Regions from separate parts of the Mesorhizobium sp. M0768 genome, predicted to be linked through region 2. Evidence: riboswitches for the same ligand, from Rfam matches in the RefSeq annotation. Region 2 holds a riboswitch; the other holds the start of a gene.
The links. Region 2 has a riboswitch for S-adenosylmethionine ahead of metX (homoserine O-acetyltransferase MetX). Riboswitches for the same ligand answer to the same signal wherever they lie in the genome.
Positions count from the first base shown of each region.

Region 1: linked by a shared signal. The riboswitch ahead of NKI08_RS30405 (O-succinylhomoserine sulfhydrylase) and the one ahead of metX (homoserine O-acetyltransferase MetX) in region 2 are both predicted to bind S-adenosylmethionine.

Region 1 covers NZ_JAMYPD010000040.1:32,330-36,743, reverse strand. Annotated here, with positions in the region: gene NKI08_RS30410 (glycosyltransferase) at 1-514, shown strand, start outside; gene NKI08_RS30405 (O-succinylhomoserine sulfhydrylase) at 551-1,741, opposite strand; SAM riboswitch at 1,812-1,889, opposite strand; gene NKI08_RS30400 (2'-deoxycytidine 5'-triphosphate deaminase) at 2,025-3,119, shown strand; gene araD1 (AraD1 family protein) at 3,150-4,142, opposite strand; gene mmsB (multiple monosaccharide ABC transporter permease) at 4,334-4,414, opposite strand, start outside.
Region 2 covers NZ_JAMYPD010000004.1:153,012-157,425, forward strand. Annotated here, with positions in the region: gene NKI08_RS07285 (prephenate/arogenate dehydrogenase family protein) at 1-426, opposite strand, end outside; gene hisC (histidinol-phosphate transaminase) at 433-1,542, opposite strand; SAM riboswitch at 1,681-1,758, shown strand; gene metX (homoserine O-acetyltransferase MetX) at 1,835-3,004, shown strand; gene metW (methionine biosynthesis protein MetW) at 3,120-3,734, shown strand; gene NKI08_RS07305 (hypothetical protein) at 3,786-4,007, opposite strand; gene NKI08_RS07310 (hypothetical protein) at 4,006-4,212, shown strand; gene NKI08_RS07315 (DUF1330 domain-containing protein) at 4,298-4,414, opposite strand, start outside.

The sequences.
Region 1 (4,414 bases), on a different contig from region 2:
CAATGGCGGCATCCGCGCGCTTGCCGCCGAGATCGCCGAGGACGCCGCCGCGACCAAGCTGGTCAACGGGCTCGGACTGCGGGTCAATCTTGTCGCCTCGCCCTTCGAACAGCCGCTCGGCCGGCGCACGCTTGGCGAGATCTGGTCGCGGCAGGCGCGCTGGGCGCGGCTGCGTCGCGTCACCTTCGCGCTGTTCTTCGCCCCCGAGATCCTGATCGGCGCGGCGCCGCCGCTGGTGCTTGCGCTGATCGCGGCGGCTGACGCCGGCGTCAGCCTGCCGGCAACCGCCATCGCCGTGCTGGTCGCGGCCTACCTGCCGGAATGCGCCTTGGCCTCGGCCAAGGGATGGCAGCTGTCGCCGCGCACGATCCCGGCGATGATGGCGCGAGACCTGATGCTTCCCGCCATTTGGGCGCGCGGATGGCTGAGCGGCGCCGTCGACTGGCGCGGCAACGTGATGACTATCCAGACAAAGACCGTCGCGGAGCTGGAAGAGACCCCGTCCGGCGCCTGATCGGCGCGTCCCCGCTCGCCTCTGTTCGGCCATCCCTTATCCGGCAACTCTCAGTGCCTGCTCGATGTCTTCGAGCAGGTCGTCGGCGTCCTCAAGGCCAACTGACAGCCTGAGTGTTCCCGGTCCGATGCCGAGCTCGGCGCGGGCCTCATCGGTCAAGTTCTTGTGCGTCGTCGTCGCCGGATGGGTGATCAGGCTCTTGGCGTCGCCGAGATTGTTGGAAATGAGCACGACGTCGAGTGCGTTCTGGAAGGCAAAGGCCGCCTGCTTGCCGCCCTTCACATCGAGGCAGATCAGCGTCGAGCCACCCGACATCTGCTTCTTGACCACGGCCGCTTGCGGGTGGTCGGCACGGCCAGGATAGATGACACGGGCGATTTGCGGGCGCCCGGCCAGGAAATCCGCGATGCGGCCGGCACTTTCCGTCTGCTGGCGTACGCGTAGCGGCAGCGTCTCAAGGCCTTTCAGCAGCGTCCAGGCATTGAAGGGCGAGAGGCTTGGGCCGGTGTGGCGGAAATAGTCATGCAGGTTCTCGTCGATCCATTTCTTGTCCGACAGAACGATGCCGCCAAGACAGCGCCCCTGGCCGTCAATATGCTTCGTGGCCGAATAGACGACGATGTGGGCGCCGAGCTGCAGGGGTTTCTGCTGCAAGGGCGTGGCGAAGACATTATCGACGATCAGCCTGGCGCCGATCGAATTGGCAAGTGCCGCGACGGCGGCAATGTCGATCACTTCCAGCGTAGGATTGGTCGGGCTTTCCAGGAAGAACAGTTTGGTGTTCGGCTTGACCGCCTTTTCCCAATTGGCGATGTCGGTGCCGTCGACCAGCGTTGCCTCAATGCCGTATTTCGGCGCCAGCGTCTCGACCACCCAGCGGCAGGAGCCGAACAGCGCGCGCGCCGCTACGATATGGTCGCCCGCCTTGGCGCTGCACAGCAGTGCTGCCGTCACCGCCGCCATGCCGGATGCCGTGGCGCGCGCGTCTTCGGCTCCTTCCAGCGCGCGCATGCGTTTTTCAAACATGTCGACCGTCGGATTGGCATAGCGCGAATAGATGAAGCCCGGCTCCTCGCCCTTGAAGCGGGCCTCCGCCGCTTGCGCCGTCTCGTAGACATAGCCTTGGGTGAGATACATCGCCTCGGAGGTCTCGCCGAAGCCGGAACGCAGCGTTCCGGCATGCACGAGTGCGGTCTGAGGCTTCCAGTCGCGCTTCTTGGTCATCATTCCATCCAAACACCAAAATTGGTCCAAACAACAAAAAACCGGTCGCGAAAGTCGCAACCGGTCCATATGGCCTTGCGGCCCGACGGTCCTTTAGCGACTTGTTTAACGTGGCTGCAAGCCGACCGGCCAAATCACCACGGGATAACGAGCTTTAGACCCGCGCCACGCTTGCGTCAATTGCCGGCATGATTAAGAGGGTTGTACCAAGCAGGTGCCAAACGCGTCCACGGTCGGACCTGCGACAGAACAAGACCTCGCCCGGCGTTCGAACGGAGCCAGACCCTTGCGGCAGACAGGCATTCTTCCCGATCAGGATATTTCCGCGCTGTTCCAGATGGGCGCGCTGAAATCGCCGCGCACGCTCGATGCCGATCAGATCCAGCCGGCCAGCCTTGACCTCAGGCTCGGCGACAAGGCCTGGCGGGTGCGTGCTTCCTTCTTGCCCGGCCCGGACCACAGGGTTGCCGACAAGCTCGACCGGCTGAAGCTGCACGAGATCAACCTCGCCGAAGGTGCTGTGCTGGAAACCGGCTGCGTCTACATCGTGCCGCTGCTCGAAAGCCTGGCGCTGCCCGCCCATATTTCCGCCTCCGCCAACCCGAAAAGCTCGACCGGACGGCTCGATATCTTCACTCGGGTAATGACCGACCGCGGCCACGAGTTCGACAAGATCGCCGCCGGCTATGAAGGCCCGCTCTACCTGGAGGTCAGCCCGCGCACTTTCCCGATCGTCGTGCGGACCGGCTCGCGGCTGTCGCAGATCAGGTTCCGCACCGGCAATGCGCTCTTGTCGGAAAACGAGCTGCACGAGTTGCACCGCGCCGAAATGTTGGTCGCCACCGAACCACCCAACATCTCAGGCGGGGGCATCGCGCTATCGATCGACCTCGACGGCGACAAGGACGGGCTGGTCGGCTATCGCGGCAAGCACCACACCGGCCTGGTCGACGTCGATAAGCGCGCCGCGCAGGATGTCGTCGATTTCTGGGAGCCGCTCTACAAGAGCGGTGCCGGCGAGCTGGTGCTCGATCCGGACGAATTCTATATTCTGGTGTCGCGCGAGGCGGTGCATGTGCCGCCGCTCTACGCCGCCGAAATGACGCCCTTCGATCCGCTGGTCGGCGAGTTCCGCGTCCATTATGCCGGTTTCTTCGACCCGGGTTTCGGCCATTCGGCGTCGGGCGGCACCGGCAGCCGGGCGGTGCTCGAGGTACGCAGCCACGAAGTGCCGTTCATCCTCGACCACGGCCAGATCGTCGGACGGTTGGTCTATGAGCACATGCTGAAACGGCCGCGGGCGCTCTACGGCACTGATCTCGGCTCGAACTATCAGGCACAGGGCCTGAAACTGTCCAAGCATTTCCGCGCCGCGCGCTGACCTTCCTCTCACTTCCGGGCTACGCCCGGCTCAAAGTGCCTTCACCGCGACCTTCACCGGCTGCTCGATTTCAAGCGGGTTGCGCAGTGGCAGGCCGAAATCCTGCGCCTCGATTTCGAATACGTCACCGGCCTCGGTCCTGACGCCGTCGGCAAAGGACAGCGTCGCCGTGCCGAACATGTGCACATGCACGTCGCCCGGCTGGCGGAAGGCTGAGTATTTGAAGTGGTGATGCTCGAGATTGCCAATGGTGTGCGACATGTTCGCCTCGCCCGACAGGAACGGCTTTTCCCAAAGCAGCTTGCCGTCGCGCAGGATGCGCGAAGTGCCGCGGATATCGGACGGCAGATCGCCGATCAGGATCTCCGGCCCGAACGAAGCATTGCGCAGCTTGGAATGGGCAAGGAAGAGATAGTTCACACGCTCGGTGACATGGTCGGAAAACTCGTTAGACAGCGTGAAGCCGACACGGAACGGGGCGCCGTCGTCGCCGATCACATAGATACCGGCGATTTCCGGCTCCTCGCCGGCATCCTGGGCGAAGGCCGGCGACATAAGCGCCGCCCCGGGCGCCACCGCCATGGTGCCGTTGCCCTTGTAGAACCATTCCGGCTGCACGCCGATCTGGCCCTTCGCCGGCTTGCCGCCCTCAAGCCCCATGCGGAACATCTTCATTGAATCGGTCAGCTGTTCCTCGCCGTCCGTGCTGAGCTTCTTGTGCATGGAATCGCGGGTCGCGGCGGAGCCTAGATGCGTCAGCCCAGTGCCGGTGAGATGGAGATGCGCCGGATCGGGATGGTTGATCGGCGACAGCAGCCGGCCCTTCTTATAGGCTGCGTCGAGATCGACGGTTTCGCCGAAGCCCTTGCGCTCGATCAGGGCGACAAGCCCGCTGCCGGTACGCGCGGCTTCCATCGCCAGCGAATAGACGCTGCGGGCGCCGTTGATGACGCGGGTCTTGCCGCCGTTGCGGGCAACGACGCGGATCGTCTCGGCGTCGTCGAGGATTTGTGAGATCAGCATGGTAACCCTCTCTGAATTGTGGGCTGGCCTGCCCTTTCTCGGCAAACCCTACCCTGCGCGGCCCGGACCCTGTCCGCGCCTCGGTTGAAATTCTTCGTCCGGATTGCGCTCGCGGATCAGGTCCCTCGGGGGGACTTCTTTGCGCCGCCCGGCAGCGTCGCGATGTGACCCGTATGCCTCCTGGTTGCCTCTCAAGCCTTGTTCTTGTTGTAGACGTCGAAGACGACGGCGCCGAGCAGCACCAGGCCTTTGACCACCTGCTGCCAATCGAC
Region 2 (4,414 bases):
GAACAGTTCGGCAAAACCGGCGTCCGGTCCCGATTTTTCGGTGCCGGCCAAAGGATGGCCGGGGATGAAGTGCACGCCATCAGGCACGTGCGGCTGCATCTGCGCGATCACCGACGCCTTGGTCGAGCCGACATCGGTGAGGATGGCGCCCTTCTTCAGCGCCGGCGCGATCTCCGCGGCGACCGTACCGGAAGAACCGACCGGCACCGAAACGATAACCAGATCAGCATCGCGAACCGCCTCTTTCGCATCCGTCGTATAGGTGTCGCCAAGGCCGAGTTGGCTCGCCCGTGCCAGCGTCGCTTCGCTGCGCGTCGAAATCGCGATTTGGCCGGCGAGCCCCTCGCGGCGGATGACGCGGGCCAGCGACGAGCCGATCAGGCCGATGCCGACCAGCGCGATTTTTTCGAACATCGGTGATGTCATGGTGTTCTAGCTTTTCAGGAATGTCGCGAGTGCTGCGACAACGCCGCGATTGGCCTCTTCGGTGCCGATGCTCATGCGCAGCGCGTTGGGAAAACCGTACCCGGAAACGCGCCGCAATATGTAGCCGCGCGCACTGAGGTAGTCGTCGGCGGCCGCCGCCGAATGCTTTTTGTCCTCGGGAAAGTGGATGAGGCTGAAATTGCCGACGCTCGGTGTCACCCGCAGCCCGAGCCCGCTTAGTTGCTCGCTCAGCCAGGCTAGCCAGGTCTCGTTGTGCGCGACGCTGCGTTCGATATGGGCGCGGTCGTGGATCGCCGCGATGCCGGCCTCGATTGCCGTTGCATTGACGTTGAAAGGCCCGCGCACGCGGTTGATCGCGTCGATGACGTGCATTGGCGCATACATCCAGCCGATCCGCGCCCCGCCCAGGCCCAATTTGGAGAAAGTGCGGGTCATGACCACGTTTTCCGCGCTGGCCACCAACTCGACGCCGGCTTCATAATCGTTGCGCCGGACATATTCGGCGTAAGCTGCATCCAGCACCAGAAGCACGTTTCGCGGCAGGCCGGCATGCAGGCGGCGCACCTCCTGGAACGGCACGTAGGTGCCGGTTGGATTGTTTGGATTGGCAAGGAAGATGATCCGGGTAGCCGGCGTCACCGCGGCGAGGATCGCATCGATGTCGGCGCGTTCATCGGTCTCCTTGACCGTCACCGGGACGGCACCGGCCGACTGTATGTAGATCTTGTAGACCATGAAGCCGTGTTCGGTGATGATGGCTTCGTCGCCGGGTGCGAGGTAGGTCTGCGCCAGCAGGCCCAGAATCTCGTCGGAGCCGTTGGAGCAGACGATGTTCGCCGGGTTGAGCCCGTGCACCTCGGCGATCGCTTCCCTCAGGCGCCTGGCGCTGCCGTCGGGATAGACCGCGAGCTTGTCGGCGACCGCGCGCGCGGCCTCTATCGCCTTTGGCGAAGGACCGAGCGGGTTCTCGTTCGCCGACAATTTATGGACCTTGGCGACACCTTCAGGCGCCGCGCTCTTGCCGGGCACATAGGCTTCGATGTCCATGATGCCGGCGCGGGGCCTTGGACGTGTCTGATCCGGTGTCTGGCTCATTTCATGAAATCCGTCGAGAGTGCCTCCATCCGGAAGCCGCAGCGGAAATACAAGCCGTGGCCCGGAATGTCGAGGGCCGGCAATTCGGGATCAAGAACTTGCCGTTGACGAAGCCATGCGCGAGTCATAGAAGAACGGCTACAGTTCCGTGGTGATTTGGCCGGTCGGCTTGCAGCCACGTTAAACAACTTGCTAAAGGGCCGTTTGCATCTTGTAACCGGCTTTGCGAAGGCATGGCCGGTTTTTTGTTGCCCGGACCGGTGGACAACTGAAGGCCGGGCAAGGAGATGTGATGGTCGCTTTGCGCGCTCGAAAAACCAATAACGAGGCCGACCAGCCGTCGAGCCCGGTGTTGCGTTTCGGCGCCGACAAGCCGCTCAAGCTCGACGCCGGCACGCTGCTGTCGCCGTTCCAGATCGCCTACCAGACCTATGGCACGCTCAACGACGCGCGCTCCAACGCCATCCTCGTCTGCCATGCGCTGACCGGCGACCAGCATGTCGCCAACACCAATCCGGTGACCGGCAAGCCGGGCTGGTGGGAAGTGCTGATCGGTCCCGGCAAGATCATCGATACCGACCGTTTCTTCGTCATCTCGTCAAACGTCATCGGCGGCTGTCTCGGCTCTACCGGCCCCGCCTCGACCAATCCCGCCACCGCCAAGCCCTACGGGCTCGACCTGCCGATCATCACCATCCGCGACATGGTGCGGGCGCAGTTGATGCTGGTCGAGCATTTCGGCATCGAACAGCTGTTCAGCGTGCTGGGCGGCTCGATGGGCGGCATGCAGGTGCTGCAATGGGCCTCCAGCTATCCGGAGCGCGTCTTCTCGGCGCTGCCGATCGCCACCGGCGCCCGCCATTCCTCGCAGAACATCGCTTTCCATGAGGTCGGCAGGCAGGCGGTGATGGCCGACCCCGACTGGCATGGCGGCAAATATTTCGAGCATGGCAAGCGGCCGGAAAAGGGGCTGGCGGTGGCGCGCATGGCCGCCCACATCACCTATCTGTCGGAAGCAGCGCTGCACCGCAAGTTCGGCCGCAACCTGCAGGACCGCGAAGCCCTGACCTTCGGTTTCGATGCCGACTTCCAGATCGAGAGCTATCTGCGCCATCAGGGCATGACCTTCGTCGATCGCTTCGATGCCAACTCCTATCTCTACATGACACGGGCGATGGACTATTTCGATCTCGCCGCCGACCATGGCGGCCGGTTGGCCGATGCCTTCGCCGGCACCAAGACGCGCTTCTGCCTGGTTTCGTTCACCAGCGACTGGCTGTTCCCGACCGAGGAGAGTCGCTCGGTCGTGCACGCGCTGAACGCGGCCGGCGCTTCGGTCTCGTTCGTCGAGATCGAGACCGACCGCGGCCACGACGCCTTCCTGCTCGACGAGCCCGAACTGTTCGCCGCCATCAAAGGCTTCATCGCCTCGGCCGCCCGGGCAAGAGGGCTTGGCGCATGACCCCGAAAGGTTGCAGGCTGTTCGGATCAGGACCATGCGCCAGGCATCAGCGCATGACCCCGAAAAGTTGCAGACTTTTCGGATCAGGATCATGTGCCGAGCAAGAGCCGAAGGCATGAGCGTCAACCGCGCCCAGCGCGTCGACCTCGAAGTCGTCGCCGATCTCATCCCGCCGCAGTCGCGGGTGCTGGACGTCGGTTCCGGCGACGGCCTGCTGCTCGAATTGCTGCAGGAGACCAAGAAGGTCGACGGTCGCGGGCTGGAACTGTCGCAGCGCGGCGTCAACGAATGCGTGGCGCGCGGCCTGTCGGTTATTCAAGGCGATGCCGACAAGGATCTCCAATTCTATCCCGACAAGGGTTTCGACTTCGTCGTTCTGTCGCAGACCTTGCAGGCGACCCGCAATCCGAAGCTGGTGCTCGACGAACTGCTCCGGATCGGCAACCGCGCCATCGTCTCATTCCCGAATTTCGGCCACTGGCGGGTGCGCCTTTCGCTGCTCTTCAACGGCCGCATGCCGGTGACCAAGGACCTGCCCTATTCCTGGTACGACACGCCCAACATCCATTTCTGCACCATTCGCGACTTCGTCAATCTGTGCGACGAGCTTGGCGCGACGGTGGAAAAGGCAACCGCGCTCGACGCCAACGGCCAGCGGATCGGCTTCTCGATGCCGTGGTGGTTCTGGAATTTTTTCGGCCAGCAAGCGGTATTCCTGCTGAAACGATAGGTTTGACAGGCAGAAGCAACGAACCTCAGACCTGCGCAAGAAACCATATTTTCAATTTTCAATCCAATGAAGTTGCCCGGCATTCTTTGTTGCTTTAACAGGTCTCAAACGGGTTGGTTTGGGGGAAGCAATGAAGACGTTAGTCTTAGCAACAGCTTTGATGTCGGCCACTTTGATTTCCGGATGCACGACGTCGAAGACCGATTTCCAGAATGGACAAGTCGCGTTGAGCGGCAGCCCGGCGCTGAAACGGCAGGCGATCCAGCGGTGCATGACCAAATTCAAGATGCGGTTCGGCAAGGTTGAAAGGGCAAACCTCGCCGCGCTCATGAACGTCCCGGATGCCGGATTGGAACACACGTTCTGCACGCGATTGATGAACGGCTTCGCGAACGGGAGGATCAACTACTCGGATTACCTGGCTGCATTGTCGCACGGCGACATGTCCAACGCGATCAAGGTGCTGCAGGGGCGGTGAAGCTGCCGATGCAGACGCGATCCAAATTCGGTGCCGCCAGATGGATGGCGGCACCATAGACGCCGGTTGTACCCGATCATTCCCTCTATTCAAGCACGTCCGTGGCCTTGTGCGGGTGCTGGACGCCATCAACGAAGACCACGTCGGACCGGGAATTGCCGGTACGCAGCGGCAATATCTCCTGATAGGCGGGCGAGTCGTA